DNA from 2 places in the Ectobacillus sp. genome. Region 2 is predicted to be linked to the other one. Evidence: riboswitches for the same ligand, from Rfam matches in the RefSeq annotation. Region 2 holds a riboswitch; the other holds the start of a gene.
The links. Region 2 has a riboswitch for preQ1 ahead of queC (7-cyano-7-deazaguanine synthase QueC). Riboswitches for the same ligand answer to the same signal wherever they lie in the genome.
Positions count from the first base shown of each region.

Region 1 (11,310 bases), on a different contig from region 2:
TATAAGGTCTTAGTAGGTCAATCCGAGTCCTTCTTCCAAGCCAAGCATAATGTTCATATTTTGGATTGCGGCTCCTGAAGCACCCTTTCCTAAATTATCGAGGCGACATAGAAGCAATACACGATCCTCTTCACCAAATACAAATATCTCACTACGATTTGTATCATTACATCCTGTAAGGGAGAAAAAGCCATTATCGAGGTTTGCATCACTATTATATGGCATAACAGAAACAAATTTCTCTCCTTCATAGTAGGAGGACAGCAATTCGTGAATTTCCTTAGCACCCATTTTTTTCTGAAGCATGCGTGGGTGTAGCGCAATGGATACAGCGAGTCCCTTATAATAATTCGCAACAATTGGTGTAAAAATAGGATCATAGGAAAGACCAACTATTTTCTTCATTTCTGGTAGATGTTTATGATGCAGAGCAAGGGCATAATGCTTTGGACTGTTCCATTCTTCCTTTTGCTCTGATTCATATGCTTGAATCAGCTTTTTACCACCGCCGCTATATCCGCTTATTGACTGAGCAAAGATTGGATAATCTTGAGGTACAATCCCGTTTTGAACCAATGGATACATGGAGAGGATAAATGCAGTTGCATGACAGCCTGGATTTGACACCCGTTTCGATGTGGCGATTTTCTCTCTTCTATTATGTAATTCAGGTAAGCCATATACCCAGTTGTCATTTGTCCGAAACGCAGTGCTTGCATCAATAATTTTCGTATGCGGATTTGTAACAAGTGTTGCTGATTCTCTTGCCACTTCGTCCGGTAAGCAGAGAAAAGCAATATCCGCTTCATTTAATAATAGTTTTCTTGTTTCTTTATCTTTACGCTTACTCGCATCAATTTCTAGAATTGAAAGGTCATCGCGTTTTGCTAAATATTCACGGATCTTTAACCCAGTCGTTCCTTCTTGTCCGTCCACAAATACTTTATATTTCATAACAATCCCCCCTAAAAACTATCTCATATGAAATATAATACGGAATTATGAATAATAATACAATAGTGAATCTAAAACACTTCTTCCTATGGTTCAAATTCAATCCATCACTACATTGTTTTAGAAAACGTAACTATTCAAAACTTGACTAATAAAATACACGTAAGGTATAGTGAAGCAGAATGCTTGAACCAGGGAATTTTTATAAAATGAAATGTGTTAGTTTGCTAGTAATCGTTTCTTACAAATTCCAACTTGGAAAGGAAAATCATGATGAAAAAACTTCTAAATACTGCTTTTATTTACGCCATCTTAGGGCTTCTTGCCGGTCTTTACTATCGACAAATTACGGTTTCCTACAATTTCACTGGAAAAACAATGCTATCCATTCTACACACACATTTATTCGTGCTAGGCATGTTAATGTTCTTACTTGTTCTATTATTTGAAAAGAGTTTTTCATTATCTTCTAGCGATCTGTTCAATTGGTTCTATTATATATATAATATTGGTTTAGTTATTACCGTTGTAGTGATGGGTATTCATGGTACATTAACAGTTATGGGTGTAACAACAGGCGCTGCCATTGCTGGAATTGCCGGAATTGGACATATTATTCTTTCCATAGGCTTTATCCTCTTTTTTCTATGTTTAAAGGATCGTGTGAAAGCAGAAAAATAATGTAAAGCTTCCATAGAAATTTATAATGAAAACAAGGACGAATCCAAGTATAGCAATGGATTCGTCCTTGTTTTCGCATACTTTTTTATTGACGAATTCCATCATCATCCTTTACTATTAAAAATCGAGTGTGTACTTGAACGTGGTTCGCAACCCTCCCACGCTAAAAAACTAAGGAGAGAATGTAAAATGAAATTGAAAACCCTTGTTGGAAATGGAATTGTAGCAGCTTTGTATATCGCGGTTTCCGCGATTATTCAGCCATTTGGATTTACTAATATACAATTTCGAATTTCTGAGATGTTCAATCATCTCGTTGTATTTAACAAAAAGTATGTGTATGGAATTATCCTTGGTGTTTTTTTAACCAATCTATTTTTTTCTCCTATGGCCCTATATGATTTAATTTTTGGAGTTGGACAATCCATTCTTGCCCTTCTTACTACAATCGTATCGGCACGCTTCATCAAAAGTATATATAAGCGCATGATTTTTAATACACTCGTATTTACCTTTAGTATGTTTCTCATCGCAGCTGAGCTTCACTTAGCCTTACAATTGCCATTTTTATTAACATGGCTAACAACCGCAATTGGGGAATTTATTGTGATGATTGTCGGCGTACCGATTATGTATACGTTAAATAAACGAGTCGATTTTGAAAAACGTGTGTAAGAACAAACCCAAGATCCAGTACTGGATCTTGGGTTTGTTGCATTAACGTCCCCCTTTTAGCACAAAAGAGAAGGAACATGGACCTTCTCCCTCGGAGATAGTATTCAAGTATAAGCTAACCATTATGCTTCTAACGCTAGAACTGTTTCTAATAATACATTTACTCCTTTTTCACACTCTTCCCAAAGTGTCAGCTCCTCCTCACAGTGACTTTTCCCTTTAATACTTGGGACAAAAAGCATCGCTGAAGGAATAAAACTCGCAATAAACTGGGCATCATGTCCTGCGCCGCTTGCTATTCGTTTGTAAGAATAGCCTAGCAATTGGGTAGATTGTTCTAAGATATTACAAAGGTCTTTATCAAACCAAACCGTTTCTCTATCCCAAAGCTTTGTCTTTTTCACGTCACAGCCTTCCGAGCTCTGCAGACCTATTATCATTTCTTCCACTTTGCTTATGACTTCAGGATTTTTATGTCTTGCTTCCAGCGTAAAAATAACCTTATTTGGTATAACAGTATGAATATTAGGAAGAACGTTCATTCTGCCAATTGTATATACTAACTCTCGATCAAGCGTGCTAAGCTTACTACGAATTTCCGTTATCATATCATTTGCCGTAAAGAGTGCATCCTTTCTCATACTCATTGGAGTCGTTCCAGCATGATCAGATTCTCCGGTAATTTCAATTTCATAGCAGACCATACCAACTACACAATCCACTACACCAATCGAAAGTGACTCTGCTTCTAAAACTGGACCTTGCTCAATATGCATTTCGAGATAGGCGGTAGCATCCTTTAATCGATTATCACTCTCCCCTGCGTAACCACTTGCTTGCAAGGCTTGTTCAAAAGTTATACCTTCTGGATCTGTTTTTTTCATCATCACATCTTTTTCAAATTTTCCTGAAATAACTCCTGAAGCCATCATGGAAGGTTCAAATCTAGCTCCTTCTTCGTTCGTAAAATCAATAATGGTAATCGGAATCTTCGGCTTAATATTATGCTCTACAATCGTTCTTACTACTTCTAAACCAGCTACCACGCCTAATACTCCATCGAATCGGCCGCCTTTTTTTACTGAATCCAAATGCGAGCCCATCATAACAGGAGGCGCATCTTCTATTCCTGGAAGAGTTGCATAAATACAACCCATATCATCCACTTTAATGGACATACCTAGTTCCTCACAGCAAGAACAAAAATAGTCTCGTACAAGGCGGTCTTCTTCTGATAAAGAAAGTCTTGTTACACCATTGTTTTTTGTACGACCATAGTCGGCAAACCGCTCTAATTCATCCTTTAAGCGTTCCCCATTAATCAAAATCTTTTGCTGTTGCATGCAACCACCCCTTCATGTCATATATTCCATATCTTTTCTATACTAAGAAAGGCATCTTAAGTTTCAAGATGCCTTTTCTCACAGTGCGTATTACTTAAGGAGTCGGAACATTATTTAATTTTTCCTCTATTGAGAGATTACTAGTAGCTGTACGCATTAGGAATGTATACGTTACAAACCCAAAGCCGATTCCTAAAAACCATGAGTAGGTGTAAAGGACATGCAGCGCAGGAATGATTAATCCAATGAAGGAAACGAGCAAACCAACAGCTAATGCAACAAATGCTCGTGGATTCCAACCATTGTTATACGTATACTCACCTGTTTTACTATATAAGCTCCTTACATCATATTGACTACGGCGAACTAAGAAGAAATCCGCAATCATGATTCCTGCTACCGGCCCAAGTGCTCCGCCTATGGCTCCTAGAACGTTAAAGATTGTATCTGCATTATCAAACCATAGCCAAGGCATGAAAAAGATTGCAGCTACAACTGAAATGAGTCCTGCCTTCACGAAGGTTAACTTTTTAGGGAACAAGTTTACAAGATCATATGCAGGTGAAACAACATTGGCAGCTACGTTAACCGATAAAGTAGCAATAAGAAGAGCAAATGCACCTAATATTAAAACCACTGGATTTCCGAATTGTTGTAAGAGAACCACTGGATCCCAAATTGGTTTACCAAATGCAACGATTGTTCCTGAAGTTGTAATAATACTTATAATTGCAAAAATGATAGCCGTAACGGGTAATCCAATAGCCTGGCCAATCATTTGATCTTTCTGACTACGAGAGAAACGTGTAAAGTCGGGAATATTTAAAATTAATGTAGCCCATGTTCCTACAAGTCCGGTTACAGAAATTGCGAAGGTCTCCCAAAACTTTGAACCTGTTAACGTGGATGGTTCCATAAATAATGGTCCAAGTCCTTTAGATACTGAAATAGCCCAAATAACAAGTCCTAAACCTAATACAATAATTAATGGACCTGCCCACAGTTCGAAAAATTTAACACGTTCCATACCATGAGAAATAATGTATGCATGTAAAATCCAGAAAAGCGCAACTGCAATTGCCGCATTTAGCCCTAGTCCTAAAATGTTGTATTGTTCAAGAGAATTCCATCCTGGTATCAAAGCACCCAAAATAGCACCAACTGCTTTACTTCCCGCATATGCCTGAACAGAGAACCAGAAGATCGCAACGAATGCTCGAATCAGTACAGGAATATGTGCTCCCTTATAACCAAATGAGGCTCTGACTAATACAGGAAACGGCGTTCCATATTTCGCTCCAGCCACTCCATTTAACCACATTGCTATAATCAGAACGATGTTTGCTGCTATTACGGTTGCAAGCGCCTGCCAAACACTCATTCCTAATCCTATCAAACTACCTGCTGTTTCATAGGCTACGATATTATGAACCATTCCCATCCAAACAGTCGTATAGTTAATCCAATTCCAATTTCTTTTTGCTTTTGCAACAGGTGCTAAATCTTCATTATAAAGTGAGGGGTCTTTATCAACGATTTCGGTCGTATCATGTGCTAGTAAACTCAAAGTAATTCCTCCCTATTTACAATATAGATAAAATCTCACAATCATTTTCTATTATTCCTTTGTGCTAGTTGCAAATTGTAATGGCTTGCCTTCTAAAGGAGCATTAAATTTTCTACGATATTGGTATTTTCCATGACCTACCTGGCCTGTAAACGTTCCTTCATGCGCAACAATTTTTCCGCGAGATAGAACATGTGTAAGAACACCTTGGATTTTCGTTCCTTCATAGGAGTTATAATCACAGTTTGTATACTGTGTTTTTTGACTAAGCGTTCTGCTACGAGTTGGATCAACAATGACTAGATCCGCATCAGCTCCGATAGCGATTGTTCCTTTTTTCGGATATAATCCAAATATTTTTGCAGGTCCTGCACTCGTAATTTCTACAAACTTCTGCAAAGAAATTCGTTTTTCTTGAACACCATATTGAAAAGCAATCGAATAGATTTCCTCAAGTCCAGGAATTCCATTTGGAATTTTAGCAAAGCTTTCCTTCCCTAATGACTTCTGCCCATCAAAGAAGAAAGGACAATGATCGGATGCTAACGTAGAAAGGACTCCTGTTTGTATTCCTTTCCATAGGGCATCTTGATTATGCTTTTTTCGTAGCGGCGGAGAACATACATATTTTGCCCCTTCAAAATCTGGCAACTCTAAGTAACTTTCGTCTAATGCTAAGTACTGAGGACATGTCTCACCAAAAGCGAGTACCCCTCTTTTCTTCGCTCTTTCAATTTGATCAAGCGCTTCTTTGCACGTTACATGGACAATGTATACAGGCGCTTTCGCAACCTCAGCAATTGACAATGCACGCCCTGTTGCCTCTCCCTCTAGTTCTGGGGGACGTGTGTAGGCATGGTAAATAGGTTCCGTTTTCCCTTGAGCCAGGCTATCTGCTACCATTTCGTCAATGATGTCACCATTTTCAGCGTGAACATTGGTAACAATACCTAGTTCACCTGCTCGCTTCATAATTTTATACATTTCCAAATCATTAACCATTAGTTCGCCCTTATAAGCCATAAATAGCTTAATAGAGGTCACACCTTCTTCGTTAGCCAATATCGGCAGTTCTTCCAAATAACTGTCCTTATAACCATTTATAATAGTATGAAAGCCGTAATCAATCGCAGATAATTTCGCCTTGTCCTTCCATTCATGTAGATTTTCTACGAGGGTTTGATCTTTCCCTGGACTTGTGAAATTAATCACAGTTGTAATTCCCCCAACTGCGGCAGCCTTCGTTCCACTCTCAAAATCGTCTGCTGTTCCCGTATTTTGAAATGGCCATGCTAAGTGAGTGTGAACATCAATCCCGCCAGGAAAAACATAATTTCCATCCGCATAGATTACTTCATCCTCCATTGTCGGATGAATCGTATCAGCAATTTCTACAATCGTTTCACCGTTAATTCGAATATCTGCCTTATATACATCAGCAGCAGTTACAATAATTCCGTTTTTGATAATCATCTGCTTCAAGATAAGATTCCTCCTCTTCAAATCACTTCACATATAAATGAACTTATTTCACTTACTTGTGTTAACGAGACTGACATCTTTCCCTCCATTTCCACTATGGTTTCTTGTTTAATAGGTACATTTTATTCCATAACATGTATGTTGTATCAGTTTATGTAAGATAATCTCACCTAAATTTTAGAATGTTCTGATTATTATGTTTGATCCACGGCATTAGATTCCATATTGTTATGATGAAATAGTGAATTTTTATTTGTTCATCTATACAAGGATTAATCTTTTATGTTACCTTTTATAAGGATAATCTTGGGACAGGGGCATACGATTATGTTACTCTTTAAAAAATTACAAAAACAATTACTACTCAATTACATCATAGGCTCTATACTCGCCGTTGTTGGTGTAGGCAGTGTCTTTATTTTTCATACTCTTCATCTTTCACAAAATGAAAATTACATTTTGTTGTTCATTATGCTTGTTTCCATGTTATCGATGTATACTTTTGAATATATTGTCTATAAACATCATATTAATCCGATTAAGGTTGCCCTCCTAAGTCCTACTCCTTCACTAGACGTCATAAAGCAAGCCTTCACAACTGCACATCGGCTACCAACATTAACCGTACGACGCATTTTGCTTCCACATTTGTTTGGACTATCCGTTCCAGCATCTATTTTAGCGTTTTACTTTGTGCAAACGGGTCAATTACACCTACCCTATTATTACATTGGGTTAGCATGTATAGGCGCTATTTTGGTTGCTACACTCCACGCTTTAATTGAGTTTTTTCTAACAGAGCGGATTCTTCATTCACTAATCAGGCATCTTAACCATCTAGCGAAAGATTTATATAATGAATATTTCGAAATTGATAAACATGAATTCATAAGCATTCGAAAGAAGCTTTTACTAAGTTCTGCATTTATTGCTGTTTTTCCGGTCTTGTTATATACGCTTGCCTCTACTGTCCAATTAAGTCAGCATACATCCGATAACCTCGATGGGTATTGGAGTTGGTCCGTAATTATTCTTGTTATGATCGTAGCCCTGTCTGCTCTTTGCAGTATTCTATTATATGAAAATATAAAAAAACCTATATATGTATTAGAACAAAACATTTTACAAGTTAGAAGAGGAAAGCTGCAGCCTATCGACAATACCTATTCAGATGAATTTGCATATGTTATTTCAGGATTTAATAATATGATACAAGGCATCCAGAAGCGAGATAATCAAAAACATATGCTTATCGAAAGCTTCTTCACCGTATTTGCGGCCACATTAGATGCACGTGACCCCTATACAGCTGGACATTCGATTCGAGTAGCTGAATATACGGTAAAACTAGCGAAAGCAGCACATTTAGATCCATTACAAATCGAGTTATTGCGAAAATCCGCCCTGCTTCACGATATTGGGAAAATTGGAATTAAAGATGCAGTGTTACTTAAGGAAGGAAAACTAACAGACGAGGAGTTCGACCAAATTAAACAGCATCCTGTGATTGGTGCACACATATTAGAACAAATTAATCTACCAATTGAGTTACAACCACTTCTCCCAGGTGTAAAATATCATCATGAACGATACGACGGGAAGGGATATCCAGAAGGACTAAGCGGAGAAAATATACCGCTATTTGGCAGAATAATGGCTGTTGCCGATGCATACGATGCTATGACATCCAATCGCCCCTACCGTAATGGAATGCCTTGCGATAAAGCGCTAAGCATTATTTATTCTGGAAAAGGAACGCAGTGGGATCCGTATTATGCAGGATTATTTGTTCAGCTAATGCAAGATGAGAGTCTTGAGAATCCCGCAACTAATGACAGACTCCCCCCTGTGTGTGAGCCTTCCCATTCAGAAAATCTGTAATGGGGAAGCTCCCCTCAATAGCTACCATTATATGGGAGCTATTGAGGGGAAAGGGAAGAAGAATCCAAGTCTGCATTTATACGCTCGGCAAATAAAATAATTTTATCCTCGGAAACGGTTGACACATCGTTTCCTATTTCTTCATTTGAAAGATTCATTTCGGTTTTCGCAACAATCTTCACCATAAGCTTTTCCATTAAGTTCAAATTATTCCACCGAATCTCGCCTCCAAACTGTTCCACGGCTACTGCGTGTGCTACAAGTACGGAAGGAAAGGCTACCTGAAGCTGAATCTGCGCTTTTTCCTCTTTCATCATAGAGCAAAGAAAGAGTCCTACTCGTTTCGTAAGTAACACGGGAAGATTCTCTCGGCAAAAACTACTTATCTCTTGTTGAATCGTTCCCCCATATACCGATCCTCCTATAATAATCGTTTCAAAGGATGTTAAATCAAGTACGGTTTCATTATGATACTTTACTATCGTTACTTCCCCATGTACCTTTTCACCCAAACTTAAACTGCACCGTTCTGTACATCCATGCTTAGATCCATATAGAATCAGTGTTTTCATATGAATTCTCCTTTTCATTCATTTAAGTTGTCAAATAAAGACGTATCCATCTATATTCCGTTCATATAATTCGGATTATGTAAAGAACCTTGGTCTGAACATCCTATTTGAATCTACTACTATTTAATTAAACTGTAACATCTCCCACTCTATTACATAATGAACGTTTCTTACTTTTCCGTGAACGGAACAAATGAATCAGCCTATCTGCTTTTGAGAATGTTTTTCAATAATTTGTAACATTTTGTCAACATGATTGTAACAGATGGGACATCCTACCATTATTTTTTGGAATATACTAAAAGGGAAGAAGTGATAGAACATAACTTCTTCACTATCTCAAAAAAGAGGTGTATGAAAATGGTCGTTCAATTCCTTCGTAACAATAAGTATTCAGCTATTTTAATATTGGTATTACGTTTATATGTAGGATACGAATGGATTACATCTGGGTACGAAAAATTAACTGGGGGTTTTGATGCAAGCGGTTTCTTAAAGGGAGGCATTGCGAAAGCTACTGGCGCACATCCTGCTGTACAGGCTTGGTGGGCAAGCTTCCTAACACATTTTGCATTACCGAATGTTGGCTTATTTAACTTCTTAGTACCATGGGGAGAATTATTAGTAGGATTAGGACTTATTATCGGTTTCCTACCAAGAACTGCCGTATTCTTTGGTATGGTTATGAACTTTGCTTATCTGTTTAGTGGTACAACGAGTACAAATCCACAATTAGTACTTCTTTCTATGTTTATCTTATTAGCTGGTGCTAATGCTGGAAAATGGGGCGTTGATGGCTTACTTAACCATTATAATATTCATATATTCCCTAAATTTCCAAGTGCACCAAATACTCCTCATTCCGATGGTACAAAAAAGGTAGCTTAACAAGCAATCTAATGAATATAAATAATGAGAAAACACCTTCAAATGTGAAGGTGTTTTCTCATTATTTTGCCAAAAGCAGTGTATGTAATTCAGCAACACTCGTTGCAATATAGGATGGAGCAGCTGCTGTTAATTCTTCTAACGTACCATACCCATACGTTACCGCCACCGAGGATATATGGTTTTCATTCGCTCCAACTATATCGTATTTTCTATCTCCAATCATCACAATTGATTCAGGGTCCAAATGATACTTTTGAATAATATGTGCAATCACTTCAGCCTTCAAAGTACGAGTCCCATCTAAATTACTTCCAATCACATCATCAAACAATGAATCCATTTGAAAATATTTAAGAATACTGGTCGCAAATTCTGTAGGCTTAGATGTTGCTACAAATACTTTCTTCCCCTGTTGTTTTATGTCCCTTACTAATTCCCGAAATCCAGGATACAGTTCATTTTCAAACATACCTTGCTTCGTAAAATATTCCCGGTAGTACCGTATTGCTTCCTTACATTGCTCATCGGAAAATCCGTAGAATTCAGAAAATGAATCCTTTAAAGGCGGGCCAATAAATAGTTCTAGCTTTTCGGTGTCACTCTCTGTAATTCCCATCTTATGTAACGCATATTGAATAGAAGTAACAATCCCAACTTTCGGATCCGAAATAGTGCCGTCTAAATCCAAAAGTATAACATCAAAATGATTCATTTTTCTTCCTCTTTCCATACCCATCATGTTTTCTTACTATACTAACAAATTCATATGGGTTTCGGAACAAAAAGAATAGGTGACTACTTCTCATCCTCTTCTTCGTTACTTTTTGGTGAAATCTCTTCGGATGCCTCCATATTTAGTGATTCGAATCGAAATGGCTGTTTTCTCTTTTCTACTGCTTTGACTTTCATGACCCCATACACAGCCGTATAAAAAACAAGTAAGGCTAGTCCTGCTACTAGCCCTGTTCCTTGTTCAGGCACTAACGGCATACTTGCTACAATAGCTACCAAACTGATTAATGTAAACCAGGAGGAAAAAGGATAACCAGGCACTTGGCACATAGTTTCACTCGTACACTGTCTATTCTTGCGAAGTTTCAAGTGAGAGGCAATAATCACGATATATGTAAACAAAAGTGAAAATCCTCCTGCGCTCACTAAAAACAAATATACCTGCTTTGGAAGTAGTAGCCCGAGCCCAAGTCCTGCAAGCATCGCTGCACCTGAAACGAGAATCCCCTTGTATGGTATATTTCCCCTTCCC
Region 1 is NZ_JBXKMX010000279.1:1,591-12,900, reverse strand. Features, by position in the region: gene argC (N-acetyl-gamma-glutamyl-phosphate reductase) at 10-954, opposite strand; gene AC11ZT_RS12800 (DUF2871 family protein) at 1,225-1,635, shown strand; PreQ1 riboswitch class I at 1,772-1,816, shown strand; gene AC11ZT_RS12795 (QueT transporter family protein) at 1,825-2,310, shown strand; gene AC11ZT_RS12790 (allantoate amidohydrolase) at 2,433-3,653, opposite strand; gene AC11ZT_RS12785 (NCS1 family nucleobase:cation symporter-1) at 3,748-5,220, opposite strand; gene hydA (dihydropyrimidinase) at 5,272-6,693, opposite strand; gene AC11ZT_RS12775 (HD-GYP domain-containing protein) at 7,030-8,583, shown strand; gene AC11ZT_RS12770 (flavodoxin domain-containing protein) at 8,622-9,155, opposite strand; gene AC11ZT_RS12765 (DoxX family protein) at 9,516-10,043, shown strand; gene AC11ZT_RS12760 (HAD family hydrolase) at 10,105-10,758, opposite strand; gene AC11ZT_RS12755 (amino acid permease) at 10,842-11,310, opposite strand, start outside.
Region 1: another riboswitch for preQ1. It lies ahead of AC11ZT_RS12795 (QueT transporter family protein); the one in region 2 lies ahead of queC (7-cyano-7-deazaguanine synthase QueC).

Region 2 (3,969 bases):
AATCAACAACCTCATGGAAAAGTGAAATCATTTGCAGAACTAACCGATAACGAAAAACCGAATGAAAGAAAGCTGTAAAAAAATGAAGAAATCGTAATGTAGTATATTTACGATTTCTTCATTTTTACTACAATTGGAAAGCATAATTTGAATTTTGTACCATTATCGAGGTTGCTTAATATGTCAATGGTACCTCCCATTGCCTTTATAACACTAAATACGACCATCATTCCTAGACCAGTCCCTTTTTCTTTCGTAGAGTAAAAGGGGGACCCAAGTCGTTTTAATTGATCGTCACTCATTCCAATTCCAGTATCTTCTATTAGAAGCTCGATTTCTTGTTCATACGATTTTGTTGAAATTGTTAAAGTTCCTCCCGTAGGCATCGCCTCAATTGAGTTTTTAAGAATGTTAAGCAAACATTGATGCAGCTTTTGTTTTTCACCAAGAACGGAAGATGAATAATGAGGCGGACTATACTGAATGATGACGTTTGCAAAATTAGCCATCGGCGTAATGAGACTAAGAACACTAGCTATCTCGTGATGCAAATCTAACGTTTGCATTTTGTCAATGCTTGGCTTAGCGAATGTCAAGTAATCCGTAAGCACATGATTTGCTTGGTCAATCCCATTGATTGCTATATCTAAGTACACCTTTTGTTCTTCACGCGAGCAATTTTCCGATTGAAGAAGCTGTAAAAAACCGCGTGTGGAAGTGAGGGGATTGCGTATCTCATGTGAAATGGAAGCCGCCATTTCACCAATAAGCTGAAACTTTTCCGCGTTCATAAGTTCTTCCTGGAGTTTTACCTGAGAACGCAAAATTTCTATTAAATAGAGTATTAATATAGTTCCAAACGTACTGCAAAGTTGGTATACAATAATATAGCTCATGTATGCTTTTGGACTTACTTCGGCAATGAAAAATGGAATCCAACCTCCTGAGAATACGGCTGAGATGAAAATGGACAGTACAACTTTCTTAGAAAAGGTAGATTGGATATAAATTCGACGTGTAAATATAAGTACTATAAATAGAATGGTTGAAGCAAGTAGGGTATTATACCCGCCGATACCACCCCAAAATAAACGATATATATTCATTGCAACCCATACGATTCCTCCTGCAACAGGACCACCAATATATGTACTGCTAATTAGAACAATTTGTCTCATATCAAATCGATAGCCACTAAAGGGCTGGGCTGCAAATGTAATGCAAAGAAAGGCAGAGCATATACTTAGAATAATGAAAATGAAGGAACTAAGCTTGGGATGTTGTCTCCCTTTTTGTACCCAGAAAAGATGATATGTTAAGGTAGAAATTAAAATAATTAACATGTTCATCAGCTGGTAGACGATAAAAATCTTCAATACCTAAATCACCTCATTCTTTCAAAGAAAAAATCTTTATAGGTATATAATACTATTATTAGAAAAAAATATAAATACTATAATTTGTCCACATAAAAGTTGTACTAGATGAAGGGTCTGTTGCGGAATTTGGCTCTTTCCATTACAATACATAGGTATGAAGTGATAGTGGATTCTATCTTTTTATAAAATTGAATGGAAGAAAGTCCATGCCAAGGCATGGGAGAGGTTCGCGAACTCCCTCTATAAAAAACTAAGAAAAACAACATCCAGCGGATTTGTTTTGTTTTTTATGAAGTTCAAGAATACTCGTCTTCTAATTTTCTTAAGAGAGAAAAGGAGAATGAGTCGATGATGAAGCAAGAAAAGGCAGTTGTTGTATTTAGCGGCGGACAAGATAGTACAACATGTTTGTTTTGGGCGTTGCAACAGTTTAAGGAAGTAGAAGCGGTAACGTTTAATTATAATCAACGTCATCGTTTAGAAATTGAATGTGCAACAAATATTGCTAAGACACTGGGTGTAAAGCATACGATTCTTGATATGGGCTTGTTGAATCAGCTTGCTCCTAATGCACTAACTCGGAATGACATTGAAATTACGCAGGAAGACGGAGAACTTCCATCTACTTTTGTAGATGGACGTAATCTATTGTTTTTATCCTTTGCAGCTGTGCTAGCAAAACAGTTAGGGGCAAGACATATTATAACGGGTGTTTGTGAAACGGATTTCAGTGGGTATCCAGATTGCAGGGATGTTTTTGTGAAGTCATTAAATGTAACGCTTAATTTAGCAATGGATTATGAATTTGTCATCCATACTCCCCTTATGTGGCTAAATAAAGCACAGACGTGGAAGATGGCTGATGAACTGGGTGCTTTTGATTTTGTTCGTGAAAATACATTAACCTGCTATGAAGGAATTATCGGAGATGGATGCGGAGAATGCCCTGCATGCAAGCTTCGAAAAGCTGGTCTTGATACGTTTATCGCAGAGCGCGAAGGAGCGAATGCGTAATGGAGCATGGCTTTTTTGGTTTTCGTATTGTAGACAATTTACAAAAAATAGATGTGGATATAAAACGGTCGCAGCTAAAGTACCATGCGAAACGTGTAATGGTCAGCAAGGAATTTACATTTGACGCTGCGCATCATTTACATGCATACGAAGGAAAATGTAAAAATTTGCATGGACATACGTATAAAGTTGTATTTGGCATTAGTGCATATCCAAATGAAATCGGAATTGCCGTTGATTTTGGTGATGTAAAGAAAATTTGGAAAGAACAGATTGAAATTTATTTAGATCATCGATATGTGAATGAAACATTGCCACCGATGAATACAACAGCAGAGAACATGGTCGTTTGGATTTTTGAAAAAATGGAAGAATCTTTGGCGAACTGTGCAAAGAAATTTCGAGAAGCACGGGTAGAATTTGTGAAATTGTATGAAACACCGACTAGCTATGCCGAAATGAGACGGGAGTGGATGCTAGTTGACTAGCATTCCGGTTTTAGAAATATTTGGTCCAACCATTCAAGGAGAAGGCATGGTCGTCGGAAAAAAAACGATGTTTGTTCGAACAGCTGGATGTGATTATCATTGTGCTTGGTGCGATTCTGCTTTTACATGGGACGGGTCGGCTAAGGATCATATTAGGCAAATGAATGTAGAAGAAATTTGGGAAGAATTACAGCACTTAGGTGAGAATCGATTTTCACATGTTACAATATCGGGTGGAAATCCGGTGCTGATTCCAGCAATTGGCGAGCTGGTGTCCTTTTTGAAGGAACATCATATTCGAACCGCAATTGAAACACAAGGTAGCAGATGGCAAGAATGGCTTCTTGACATAGATGATGTAACTATCTCTCCCAAACCACCAAGTTCTCATATGGAAACGAATTTTGAAATTCTAGATATGATTGTGGAGCGGCTACGTAATCAGCATATGAGTCTTAAAGTGGTTGTGTTTAATGAAGCTGATTTTGCGTTTGCGAGAGAGGTGCATGAACGGTATTCAGACGTTCCATTTTATGTGCAGGTTGGCAATGACGATGTCTATACGGATCAGAATGCTATGCTCGTAACGAACTTGCTTCATAAATACGAATGGTTAATTAATCAAGTAATCGAATCGAATATGAATGATGTAACAGTTCTCCCGCAGCTACATGCGCTCGTGTGGGGCAATAAGCGTGGAGTATAAGGAGGAGCAGGAAACATGCCGGGACGTAAAAACGAAGAGTTAGAGGATGTAACGCTGTTAGGAAATCAACAAACAAATTATGCGTTTGATTATACACCCGAAGTTTTAGAAACGTTTGATAATCATCATCAAGGACGAGATTATTTTGTCAAATTCAATTGTCCGGAGTTTACTAGCTTGTGTCAATAAGGGCACACTTCTGTGGTGACACAGTCGCTTAAACCTCGTGAATTCAGGGAAGGAAGCGATTCTAATCCTGAGCCAAGCCCGCTTTCGGGAAGGTGCAGAGACTATCGAAATCACACAACTGTGAAGCGAGTTTGTAGCAATTGTGGAAGAGAGTAGAGTACATCAGAAATGATGGAAGCGCGAGGGTTCTTTG
Region 2 is NZ_JBXKMX010000249.1:75-4,043, reverse strand. Features, by position in the region: gene AC11ZT_RS11545 (DUF6254 family protein) at 1-78, shown strand, start outside; gene AC11ZT_RS11540 (ATP-binding protein) at 108-1,343, opposite strand; PreQ1 riboswitch class I at 1,596-1,639, shown strand; gene queC (7-cyano-7-deazaguanine synthase QueC) at 1,731-2,393, shown strand; gene queD (6-carboxytetrahydropterin synthase QueD) at 2,393-2,881, shown strand; gene queE (7-carboxy-7-deazaguanine synthase QueE) at 2,874-3,587, shown strand; partial or broken gene AC11ZT_RS11520 (preQ(1) synthase) at 3,603-3,770, shown strand.